One region of the Vibrio orientalis CIP 102891 genome, then DNA from elsewhere that is predicted to be linked to it. Evidence: predicted binding sites of a transcription regulator. Region 1 holds the regulator's gene; the other holds the start of a gene.
What was found. Region 1 encodes CRP, which controls carbon source genes, mostly activating them, when cyclic AMP is high. Its sites were predicted from a motif close to TGTGANNNNNNTCACA; they were not measured.
Positions count from the first base shown of each region.

Region 2: the regulator CRP is predicted to act here: its motif matches at 2,577-2,592, upstream of cdd (cytidine deaminase).

Region 1 is NZ_ACZV01000003.1:55,932-63,574, reverse strand. Features, by position in the region: gene VIA_RS02400 (DUF1338 domain-containing protein) at 60-851, shown strand; gene crp (cAMP-activated global transcriptional regulator CRP) at 1,063-1,695, opposite strand; gene VIA_RS02390 (phosphoribulokinase) at 1,937-2,806, opposite strand; gene VIA_RS02385 (YheU family protein) at 2,889-3,101, opposite strand; gene VIA_RS02380 (hydrolase) at 3,142-4,125, opposite strand; gene VIA_RS02375 (TIGR02444 family protein) at 4,149-4,628, opposite strand; gene VIA_RS02370 (ABC transporter ATP-binding protein) at 4,625-6,547, opposite strand; gene kefG (glutathione-regulated potassium-efflux system ancillary protein KefG) at 6,718-7,290, shown strand; gene kefB (glutathione-regulated potassium-efflux system protein KefB) at 7,292-7,643, shown strand, end outside.
Region 2 is NZ_ACZV01000005.1:831,272-836,578, reverse strand. Features, by position in the region: gene sbcB (exodeoxyribonuclease I) at 1-1,321, shown strand, start outside; gene VIA_RS14670 (CidA/LrgA family protein) at 1,463-1,828, shown strand; gene VIA_RS14665 (CidB/LrgB family autolysis modulator) at 1,828-2,505, shown strand; gene cdd (cytidine deaminase) at 2,749-3,636, shown strand; gene VIA_RS14655 (cyclic di-GMP phosphodiesterase) at 3,683-4,888, opposite strand; gene purT (formate-dependent phosphoribosylglycinamide formyltransferase) at 5,184-5,307, shown strand, end outside.

The DNA.
Region 1 (7,643 bases):
TAACCAATAATAATAACGACTAACCCTATAACGTAAACAACCGTAAACAAGGAGGCGTTATGACGCCAGATGCTTTATTCCAATCGTTATGGAAGGACTATATTCAACGCCTGTGTCCCTCTGCTGAAAAAGTGCATCAACTACTGCAAGAAGATGAAGCACTGATCAATGACCATATCGCGTTACGCACTTTCAATGTCGAGCCATTGGGTATCGCAACTTTAGCGCAGCCTTTCTTAGACGTAGGCTACAAGCCTTGTGGTGACTATCTGTTTGAAAGTAAGAAGTTGGTAGCTAAGCACTTTGAGCATCCAGACCCAAAACAGCCAAAAGTGTTTATCAGTGAGCTAAAAGTGGAAGAGTGTTCACAAGCACTGCAATCTATCGTTGCTAAGCTTGTTGAGCAATTGGACACCAGTAAGCTAAAAGGTCATGAGTTCTTGTCTGGCGGTCGTTTATGGGATCTTAGCTACGCAGATTTCCAAACGCTTGCGGCAGAGAGTGAGTACGCTTCTTGGCTAGCGGCGCATGGCTATGGTGCCAACCACTTTACGGTTAGCGTCAACCAACTGAATGCATTTGAGGAAGTCGTGGGTGTCAACAATCACCTACGTGATGCTGGCTTTACCATTAACGAGTTTGGTGGTGAAGTGAAAGGCTCTCCAGAGGTACTGCTAGAACAATCTTCGACTATGGCGGATAAAGTTGCAGTGCAGTTTACTGAAGGGACTGAAATCATCCCCGGTGGTTTCTATGAGTTTGCTAAGCGCTATCCAATGACAAATGGTGAACTTTACCCAGGTTTTGTTGCAGCATCTGCAGATAAGATTTTCGAAAGTACCAACGGGTAAAAGTAGAAGTGAGAACGGACTTCTCCCTAGTGAGAGTATCCGTCATTCCATAGACCGACGAAGGAGGGAGTAGGGAATCTTCATCGGTTGACTTGGTTATTTAAAGAGATCCCCAACTCGGTCGTCCCTCCATCTCGGGGATGACGCAAATAAACAAAAAGCCACCAATGTCTCCATTGGTGGCTTTTAAAATTTTAACGGTTAATCGAAATTAACGAGTACCGTATACAACGATTGTCTTACCGTGAGCAGAGATTAGGTTCTGCTCTTCTAGCATCTTCAAGATACGACCAACGGTCTCACGAGAACAGCCAACGATTTGACCAATCTCTTGACGAGTGATCTTAATCTGCATGCCGTCTGGGTGAGTCATTGCGTCAGGTTGTTTCGCTAGGTTTAGTAGCGTCTGAGCAATGCGGCCCGTTACGTCTAGGAATGCTAGGTCACCCACTTTTTGGCTAGTCACTTGTAGGCGGCTTGCCATTTGCGCTGAAAGGCGCATTAGGATGTCTGGGTTAACTTGAATTAGTTGACGGAACTTCTTGAAAGAGATTTCTGCTACTTCACAAGGAGACTTAGCACGAACCCAAGCAGTACGCTCTTGATCTTCTTCGAATAGACCAAGCTCACCGATAAAGTCACCTTGGTTTAGGTAAGAAAGAATCATTTCCTTACCTTCTTCGTCCTTGATAAGAACCGCAACAGAGCCTTTAACGATGTAGTACAACGTCTCAGCTTTTTCGCCCGCATGAATTAGCGTGCTTTTTGATGGGTACTTATGAATATGACAGTGTGAAAGGAACCACTCTAATGTTGGGTCGGTTTGAGGTTTACCTAGAACCATAATATCTCACTTCCTCTGCAGGGTACGCTTGTCGCTTTCCATGTTTTAGCAAAGCCTTAAATAGGCCTACTAGGATAAGAGCACTTTACAAATGCTGCAAGCTATCTTGTGTTTCGGTAAGAAATAGTATCCTTTTTCGAAAACGATTTCTTGATTTTAATCGGGTCCAACGACGTATTTACTACGCAAAACTGTGCACATGATCACGGTATGAAAAGTAATCGTGTTCTAGCTGTGAGTATTAGCCAATTTTGCCCGTTTCGATTAATTGTTGAAGAATCGGTCGTACGATTAATTCCATCGCAAAACTCATCTTACCGCCGGGTACAACTATGGTGTTATGGCGCGACATAAACGAGCCATCAATCATTGCCAGTAGGTAAGGGTAATCAACATTTTTGATGCCGCGAAGGCGAATCACCACAAAACTCTCATCTAGGCTTGGAATGCCTTTGGCGTTAAGTGGATTTGACGTGTCGACAGTCGGGACGCGCTGAAAGTTAATATGAGTACGAGAAAACTGTGGTGTGATGTAGTTCAGGTAGTCATCCATTGAACGAACAATCGAGTCCATCACCGCTTCACGTGAATGGCCTCTATCGCGGGTATCGCGGACAAATTTCTGAATCCACTCAAGGTTAACGATCGGTACCATACCAATCAGGAAGTCGACATGTTGAGCGACATTAACGTCACCATCAACGACACCGCCATGCAGGCCTTCGTAAAATAGAACGTCTGAGTTTTCCGGTAGATCTTGCCAAGGGGTAAAGGTGCCCGGCATTTGATTGTAAGGGACGGCTTCGTCAAAAGTGTGTAGGTAACGTCGCACTTGGCCTGTGCCTTCTTGACCGTACTGACGAAAGAACTCCGCCAGACCACCAAAGTCATTAGCTTGCGGGCCAAAATAGCTGATATGACGACCCTGCTCACGCGCTTTACGGATTTCGACATCCATTTCTGGACGAGTGAAACGGTGAAAACTATCCCCCTCAACCCATGCTGGTTTAACGTTCATCATGTTGAACATCTTGCGGAAAGCTTCAGAGGTAGTAGTGGTTCCGGCACCGGACGAACCAGTAACGGCAATAATAGGGTGTTTTGCTGACATGACAAACCTTGTCTGAGAATACGTTCCTGTAATCGACGTCCACTATAGCATGCTTTGCTTGGACGTCACTGTATGCAGTTCTCTAAAATCTATTTTTGAGTTGGATATCGACCGTTTCATGTAACTCAGAGAAAACCACCACGGCGTCTCCTGACTCAAGTTGTTTTTTGATTTGGTCAATTTTGCTTTGCAGGGAAATCTCTACCGTACCGTAGTCTGTCCCTTCGCGCAGGACAAATTCTTTGATTAAGTTGTCCAGCGTGTCTGGATCGATTTGTTGCCAAGGAACAATCATAAATACCTCTAGATTTTATGTTCGTTATAGACGCTCGCTATTATGCCGAAACCGCCAAACTTTCATAGTAGGCAGGCAGAGCTTCTTCTAACCAGAAACGCGGCTTTATTGCAGTACCAGTGACAAAACCGACGTGGCCGCCTTGGTCAAATAAGCGATAGTCGATGTTCTCAGGCAGCACATACTTCGGGATCACGGCATCCGTCATAAACGGATCGTCTTTGGCGTGAATGATCTGAGTTGGCAGAGTGATCTCTTTAAGGCGATGGATACCTGAGCATTGATGGTAGTAATCTTCGGCGTCTTTAAAGCCATGCAGTGGCGCGGTAATCAAGTCATCAAACTCGTACAGTTTTGTGACTCGTTTAATGTTGTGATAGCTCAGACCTAGCTCTCCTTTAAGTAAGTGGTGCTTTTGCAGTGCGCTCTTTTTCAACGAAGAGAGTAGGTAGTTTTTATACAGCTTAGAAAAGCCTTGTTCGATGCGCTCCGAACACGCGGAGAGATCCAGCGGAGCTGAAACGATGGTCGCCGCGTCAATTAGCGGATTGTCTAGATACTTGGCTAGATAGTTAGCCAGCATATTGCCACCAAGTGAGATGCCGACAGCCACTTTGGTTTGATTAGGAAAAAGTGTATCAAGGTGCTCAAGAAAGAAACGTGCGTCTTCGACTTCTCCAGAATGGTAAGCCCGAGCCAGTTTGTTGGGCTTGCCGCTACAGCCGCGAAAATGCATCATGACCGACAACCAGCCTTGTTTAGCAAAGGCATTCATTAAACCGTTGGCGTAAGGGCTGTAAAAGCAGCCTTCTAAACCGTGAAACAGGACAAAAATTGGTTTATCCAGTTTGCCTTTGTCGGCTTGATTGAGATCTTCGCTCCAAGCGATATCCAAAAAATCTCCATCAGGGGTATCAAGTGTTTGCCACACTGGCTCAAATAACGCTTTCTTACGAATAAATCTTGGCGCTAGGGTTTGAAGGTGTGGATTGGTTAATCCTTTAGCCGCAACAAATTGAGTCATAAGAGTCCTAAGGTCGGTAGAGCTTATAGATTGGCAATGTTATTGATAGGTTCTGCAAAGGCAGAGTAGAGCTGCTCGCCGCCGAGTTGGCGACAATAGCGTAAGACAAGCGGTTCGCTATGATTCGTTTCTAGATGAATACTGTTGATGCAGTCAACCAGATCAGATTGCTGCTGTTTTTCTAATTGCAGTTCAAATTGGAGAGATTCGCGATAGAGCGTATCAGGGAGGTGGAGTTTTAGCTTGCGTCTTAACTCACGGTAGCTAAGCAGCAGTGCTTCAGAACGACCTAAACACTCTTCAACGCGGTGCCAGTCTTGTTCTTGGAAACAGATCTGCTGCTCGTCGAGCCATTTGAGCAGCAGCAGTAAGTTCACATTGCCTTTAAATTGGTTCTGAAGATTCAAGCACGCCTCTTTGACTTCTCGCACGCTGTAATACTGCAAACTGAATTGCCATAAGCGTTCAAGGGTTAAAGAAATTTCGACGTGCTTTGAACTCATAGGCTATTGAACTCCTGTTCCATCTGTTCTAGTTCTTCTTGGAGAGACATCCACTCCATTTCGACATCTTCAAGTTCACTTTTGCTGTTAGCCTGAACAGCGAGTACTTGGTTAAGTTTAGCTTTATTTTCGGCTTCATAAAGGGCGTTGTCAGACAATTGCGTCTCCGCCTCAGCTAATGCTGTGCCTAACTTATCCATTTTTGCTTCCAGATTTGTCAGCTTTTTGCGAATTGGTGCGGTCAGTTTGCGGAACTCTGCTTCACGACGCTTTTGGTCTTTTTTCGCTGCGGCGCTGTTCTCACTACTCTTCTCTGGTTGCTGTGCTTGCGCTTCGCGGCGTTCTGCTTTTTGCTGTTCAGTCAGCCATTTATAGTAATCATTCAAATCACCATCAAACGGTGCAACTTGGCGGTCATGGACAAGGTAGAGATCATCGGTGGTGGCACGCAGTAGGTAGCGGTCGTGCGAAACAATCACCATTGCGCCTTCGAACGTTTGCAGTGCCATAGTCAGCGCTTGGCGCATATCGAGGTCTAGGTGGTTGGTTGGCTCATCGAGCAGCAATAGGTTAGGTTTTTGCCACACAATCAACGCAAGCACTAGGCGAGCTTTCTCACCACCCGAAAACGGCGCGACTTTCTCGAGCGCTTTGTCTCCTTGGAAGCCAAAACTGCCTAAGTAGTTACGCAGCTCAAGTTCATTCTTGTCTGGGGCGATCTGCATCATATGTTGCAGCGGAGTCTCTTCTGGGTGAAGTGTCTCTAATTGGTGCTGAGCAAAGTAGCCAATTTTAACCCCTTGAGAGTAAGTTAGGTCGCCGCCTTGAGGGTTAAGTTCACGTGATAGCAGTTTAATTAACGTCGACTTACCTGCGCCGTTGCGGCCAAGTAGACCGATACGGCTACCCGGTACTAGATTTAGGCGAATCTTCTCAAGGATTAGGTTGTCGCCATAACCTGCTGATACTTCGTCCATCATAATGATTGGATTAGGCAGCGCGTCTGGGTCGCGGAATTGAAAGCTAAACGGGTTATCCAGTTGAGCTGGCAGAACCTTTTCCATGCGCTCTAACGCTTTAATACGGCTTTGTGCTTGGCGAGCTTTGGAGGCTTTATAGCGGAAACGGTCAATGTAGCTTTGCATGTGCGACATCTGTTTCTGCTGCTTCTCAAATTGAGCTTGTTGCAAGATGAGCTTTTGCGCACGTTGCTCTTCAAACGATGTGTAGTTACCGGTGTATTCATGCAGTTGTTGATTCTCTACATGGATTACTCGGCCTACAATTGGGTCAAGGAAGTCTCGGTCGTGTGAGATAAGAACCAAGGTGCCAGGGTAGTTTTGTAGCCAGCGTTCTAACCACATTACTGCATCTAGGTCTAAGTGGTTGGTTGGCTCATCAAGTAGCAAAAGATCAGAGCGGCAAAGTAGCGCTTGAGCTAGGTTAAGACGCATACGCCAACCACCGGAGAACTGAGTTAAGCTCCAACTCATTTGATCTTGGCTAAAGCCTAAGCCATCGAGTAACTCGGCTGCGCGAGCACGAATGCTGTAACCGCCAATGGTTTCAATCTTGCCGTGAATTTCAGCGACTAGAGTGCCATTATCTTTCTGCTCGGCATCGGCTAAATCTGACTCTAGACGACGGTATTCGCGGTCACCATCAATGACATACTCAATTGCACTGCGCTCTAAAGCTGGAGTCTCCTGAGCCACCCACGCCATCTCCCAATGAGCGGGTTTGCTAAAATTACCAGCATCAATAGAAAGTTCGTCTTTAATTAGGGCGAATAGAGTGGATTTGCCACAACCGTTCTTACCCACAAGGCCGACTTTATCGCCGGGGTGAATGGTTGCAGAGGCTTGTTCAAGCAGTGGTTTGCCACCGCGTAGAAGCTGAATGCCAGAGAAGGTAATCATAATCTTGTGCTTTGTCTTTGCTCGTATTGCGTCGAATAGTAGGTTACTTGACTAGCTATGTCGATCGTTGCGTTATTGTGGCTAACAACGTATAACAAACTGATAACGATAAATTACAATAAATACAGTCGTCTTCGGCTATGAATAATATAAGGATTGCTGTCCAAGGAATGCAGAATTTACCTTCCGATATACCTAAGGTATTGGTGATTTACGCACACCCAGAATCGCGAGACTCTGTTGCCAACCAAATGATGCTTAAGAAAGTGGAATCTCTTGAGCATGTCACTGTGCATGATCTTTATGCCCACTACCCAGATTTCTTTATTGATGTCAGTGCGGAACATAAGTTGCTCAATGAGCATGATGTGATCGTCTTTCATCATCCCCTCTATATGTACTCTTGCCCGGCTTTATTAAAAGAGTGGCTAGATCGAGTAATAGGTAAAGGCTTTGCATTTGGTAACGGTGAAGCGTTAAAAGGAAAATATTGGCGTAGTGTTATCACCACCGGCGGCAAAGAAGAGGCATTTGGTCAGGGGGGCTATAACCGCTATCCGCTTTCACAGATCTTACAGCCGTTCGAGTTAACGGCGGCGCTGTGTCAGATGCATTGGATTGAACCCTTGGTGCTTTACTGGGCACGTAATGTTTCTGAAATGGAGCGCTATCAACACGCCGAGCAGTATCGTCAATGGCTAAATGATCCACTGGTGGCTTATTCGGAACAAGTAGGAGGGTAGCATGGCATTAGAAAATGATTTTCTTCAAAGCAGTGCGATTTTCTTAACCGCTGCAGTTGTCGCTGTTCCACTTGCTCAAAGATTGGGTTTAGGCTCAGTACTTGGTTACTTACTTGCGGGGGTCGCGATTGGTCCTTGGGGCCTAGGTCTTATCAGTGATGTCGATGCGATCCTTCACTTTGCCGAGTTTGGTGTGGTGCTGCTGCTGTTTTTAATTGGTCTCGAACTGAATCCGAAAAAATTGCTACAAATGAAAGGGCCGATACTCGGGCTGGGCGGTGCGCAGGTGGTGGTGACGACCTTAGTGCTCGCCAGTGTCGCGTATATCGCCGGTACCTCATGGCAAACCAGCT
Region 2 (5,307 bases), on a different contig from region 1:
TATGGATTTCAATATTATTGGTGAGCCTCTTGTTATTTATTGCCAACCTCCGGCGGATTATCTTCCTCATCCAGAAGCTGCGCTGATCACAGGTATCACTCCGCAAACCGCTGAAACGCAGGGTTTGTCAGAGCCCGAGTTTATCGCCAAGATCCATGAACAGTTGGCGACGCCAAATACCATTAATTTGGGTTACAACAGCATTCGCTTCGATGATGAGGTCACACGCTACACCTGTTACCGCAACTTTATCGACCCGTATGCGTGGAGCTGGCAAAACGGCAACTCGCGTTGGGATCTGTTAGATGTAATGCGCGCTTGTTACGCACTTCGCCCTGAAGGGATTGAGTGGCCAGTAAATGACGAAGGTTTTATCAGCTTTAAACTAGAACATTTATCAAAAGAAAATGGCATTGAGCACGAAAATGCCCACGACGCGATGGCCGACGTTATTGCTACGATTGAAATGGCGAAAAAAGTCAAAGCTGCGCAACCTAAGCTTTTCGATTACTTCTTAAGCATGCGCCATAAGCGTAAACTAAATGAGCTGGTTGATATCGTTAACATGACGCCGCTGATGCATGTGTCAGGCATGCTTGGTAAAGAGTGTAACTACACCAGTTGGGTTGTTCCTGTCGCTTGGCACCCAACTAACCAAAATGCGGTGATTTGTGTCGACCTAGCGAAAGACCCGCAAGCGCTACTTGATCTTGACGTTGAGCAGCTAAACGAACGTCTATACACCAAACACTCTGAGTTGGGCCCAGACGAGCTGCCGGTACCCGTTAAACTGATTCACCTCAACAAGTGCCCTATTCTTGCGCCTGCTAAAACATTAACGGCTGAGAACGCCGAAAAGATTGGTATTGACCGCGAGCAATGCCTGAACAATCTCGCCTTGCTTCGTCAACACCCTGAGGTGCGTGAAAAGCTGATTGGCCTTTATAGCGCCGAGCGTGAATATGAAAAGAGTTCTGATGTCGATACCATGCTATACGATGGTTTCTTCTCACCGGCGGACAAGACTGCCATGGATATTATTCGTGAGACTGATCCGAATAACCTCACAGCTCTTGATATTACGTTTAACGATCAACGAATTGACCCACTGTTATTTCGCTATAGAGCACGAAACTTCCCTTGGACATTAGATGAATCTGAGCAGCAGCGCTGGGCAAATCACTGTCGTGACTACTTCGAAAGTCGTATTGAAGACTACATGCTTAATCTGGAAAACTTAGTTCACGAGCATGAGAGTGATCAAAAGAAGATCGCTATTTTAAAATCCATCTACCAATACGTACAAAAGCGAGTATCCTAGAAACAAAATAGAACAATACTGACCAAGTCCTGCCCCTACAAGAATGCCTAATCACCCAATCTAATAAAAACTAGGGATTAGGCTCTGAAATCATTAGAGCTTTCATCCGACTGAAAGCTCACAGTTGGACATCACTAGATTATGGCGAAAACCTTGCTTCAATATGTCGTCTCCATCGGCTTGATATTTCTCTGCCTGTTGGCCGGCATTAACATTCAACACCTTCTCGATATTTCAATTCCAGGCAGCATCATTGGTATGTTGATCCTTTTCGGCCTCATGGCGAGTGGCTTAGTCCCATCTGATTGGGTTAAGCCAGGTGCGACCTTATTCATTCGCTACATGGTGTTGTTGTTTGTCCCTATCAGTGTCGGACTGATGCAGCATTTTGATATGTTAATTGCTAACGCTCTGCCAATTTTAGCCAGCGCTGTTGGTGGTACGCTAATTGTTTTAGTCCTACTCGGCTTAATGCTGGATCGCATGCTTAAAGGAGGGCAAAAATAATGTGGTTACTGGTTACAATTGCTGTCTTCTTTGCCGCTCGTTGGCTTTGCCAGAAGTTTAATAGCCCATTTATGAACCCACTGTTAGTCAGCATTGCGGTCATTATCCCGATCCTGACTTACTTAAAAGTGCCGTTCGAAACCTACTATGCTGACAACCAATGGATTAACTATCTGCTCCAGCCGGCTGTCGTTGCGTTGGCGTTTCCACTTTATGAACAGTTGCCGCAGATCCGCGCCAACTGGCGAATTATCATGTTGGCGTGTGGTGTCGGCAGTGTGATGTCGATGTTCACCGCATCGATGATTGCTGTCTACCTGAAAGCGGATATTTCGTTAATTGCCAGCCTATTAGGTAAATCGGTGACCACCCCGATTGCAATGGAAGTCTCTAGCCACTTAGGCGGTGAGCCAGCGATTGCAGCGATCTTGGTACTGATTGTTGGTCTGTTTGGCGCAATTATGGCTTACCCAATCTATAATCTTCTCAACATCACTCACCCTATTGCCAAAGGGTTAACCATGGGCACCGTTTCTCACGCCCTAGGTACCGCAACTTGCGCTGAGAAAGATCCCCAAGATGCAGCGTTTAGCTCACTTGCGTTAGTGGTCTGTGGCGTCATTACTTCTATCCTAGCGCCGTCGTTCTTTACCCTCGCAGTATGGCTATCTGCCTAACTAAAATGTATCGAGTTGCGTATTGCAGCTCGATACATATCACGAAATGATTCAATGCAATCGTTATCATGTGTGAGCTCACTCTAATTATGTAATTCAATCAATCGTTACATTTATATGTGTGATCTATATCTCTGAAGTATTCTTCGTTTTACCTAAAATGTAATACCAATATCGTGGTTTATTGCCTGCATTCACGCTCTAAACTCAAAGATATCAATTTAGTTATTTAAAGGATTCACTATGAGAAGCCGCATTGAACAGGCGTTAGCTGAAGCGCCAAAAAACGTAGCAGATTTCCTATCTCCTATCCTTCTTGCTGACGATTTTGACGCGACGCTTTCTTCCGAGCAATTTGAACAGCTGTTAGCCATTTCAGGCCTTGAAGACGCAGAGCTTCGCGTCGCGCTACTTCCATTCGCGGCTGCTTACTCGTACGCACCACTGTCTAACTTTTATGTTGGTGCGATTGTTCGTGGTCTATCAGGTAAACTGTATTTCGGTGCTAACGTTGAGTTTGATGGTGTGCAGTTAGGTCAAACCGTACACGCAGAGCAGTCAGCGATCAGCCACGCTTGGATGAAGGGTGAACAAGGTGTTGCAGACATCACCATCAACTTCAGCCCATGCGGACATTGCCGCCAATTTATGAACGAGCTTTCAACCGCCGATAAATTGCAAATTCAACTGCCTGAGCGTGACAGCAAATCATTGCAAGAGTACCTACCTGAATCATTTGGCCCTGCAGATCTTGGTATCACGTCCGCATTAATGACTAACATTGATCATGGCAAACAGAGCCAAGAAGATGATGAAGTGCTACAGCTAGCCATTGCCGCTCTTAATCGCAGTCATGCTCCGTATACTCATAACCTAAGTGGTATCGCACTGAAAATGGCGAATGGTAAAGTGTATCAAGGCGCTTACGCCGAAAATGCAGCCTTCAACCCTAGCCTGCCACCACTTCAAGTTGCTTTGATTCAGCTGCTGCTTGACCGCCAAAAGTTTGAAGATATTGAATCTGCTGCATTAGTTGAAGTGTCTGAAGGGACAATTAGTCACTTAGCGACGACACAATCAACGCTAGAAGCATTGAACCCAGATATCCCAATGAGTTATTTGGAACTATAAGAAAAGGCGCTAAACAGCGCCTTTTTAGTTTTTAGCCATTCTATATTTAAGCTTCATAGAATCGAGTGGCATCCACCTCAAGTTGACTTTGGGCAATAGCCCTTTCAATCTTCACTGGTGAACTCTTTAAATTGACAAACGCGACATCGATAAAGCGTTTATATTTTCGTGAGTAGAAGCATTTGATCTCTGGCTTAAGTGGCTCATTCGAATTAGAGGTCCAGACTATGCCTACTCGACCATCACTCAGTTCCACAATCGCTCCTACCGGATACACACCGATACAGTTAATGAATTTGTAGACCAACTCTTTATCAAGATGGTTGGGCGTCAGACTAAGCAAAATCTTAAACGCCTCTGCCGGACTCATCCCCTGCTTGTAACAACGGTCTGCCGTCAACGCATCATAGATATCAACGATACAGCTCATGCGTCCATGTGTTGGGAGCTGGTCTGCTGTTAGCCCATTCGGATAACCGGTACCGTCGAGCTTTTCATGGTGCATTAGGCACACATCTCGACTTACGTCACTTAAGCCATCGACAGTCACAATAATTTCACCTGCGAATACTTGGTGCAATTTCATGTGCTCGAACTCTTCAGCCGTCAATTTTGCAGGTTTATGGAGCACTTTATCGTCGACCTTAATCTTGCCAACATCATGAATAATGCCTCCAATCGCCATCTGCTTTAGTGTCTCTTTCGGCAGTTCAAGGTACTTGCCAAACGTCACTAACAGCGTTGCCACGTTCACTGAATGCTCAAGTAAATACTCATCTTTGCTACGCAGGGCTGAGACACAATGCAACGCGTCAGAATGAAGCAACACAGACTCAATCAAATCGTCAGCCATGACATCGAGCTCATCTAGCTCAATAGGCTTCCCTTCAAACGTCTGGGTTAGAATCTTTTGAGCTAGCCCTTTCGCATCGCGAATGATTTTTTGTGCTTTCTGTTGTTGAGAAAAACGGCTAAGCTTTTTCTTCTTGACTGGCTTAACTTCCTCAGCCGTCTCTTCTTCTGGCTCTGGTTCAACGGCAGGCTTAAACACGCTGCCCTTTGCCGACAATTCTGGGTCAACCCAAGCAAACTTGATACCATTGTCAATCAACTGTTTGATCGCCTGCTGCGACGAAACGCGCCCAGCATTCGCTAGGTTGACTCGCTTACTATCTTCAATGGCGGTGACAAACATGCCTGTCATCAACGTATTGATAGGGATTTTCACTGAGTTTTTCGGGTCATACTGCATGAATACTGAAGCCAGTTAAATGTTAAGGAAAGTTTAATTCATTAAAATTATATCTCTAATTGCTGGGTTTTACTTAATTTGTCCATATTTAGATGCGAATCCATCAATATCTTAGCGAAAACTTGAGACCTTAAGCAGTATTGTCGAGAAAATAATCATCTTTTCATTCATTTAAGCTAACGGGGCGTTATTGGTAGATAAAATCATTAAACAACCCGCGCAAACGTTTGCTTTTTATCTTAGCTTAAGTATTATGCGTCACAGTTATTACTCCTCTTAAACGTTAAGGTTATTTATGTTTGGTACTGCGACAGCTAAAAATTCGACACGTGTTCTGCTCTTAGGCTCTGGTGAACTTGGCAAAGAAGTCGCCATTGAGTGTCAACGTCTTGGCCTTGAAGTCATCGCCTGTGATCGCT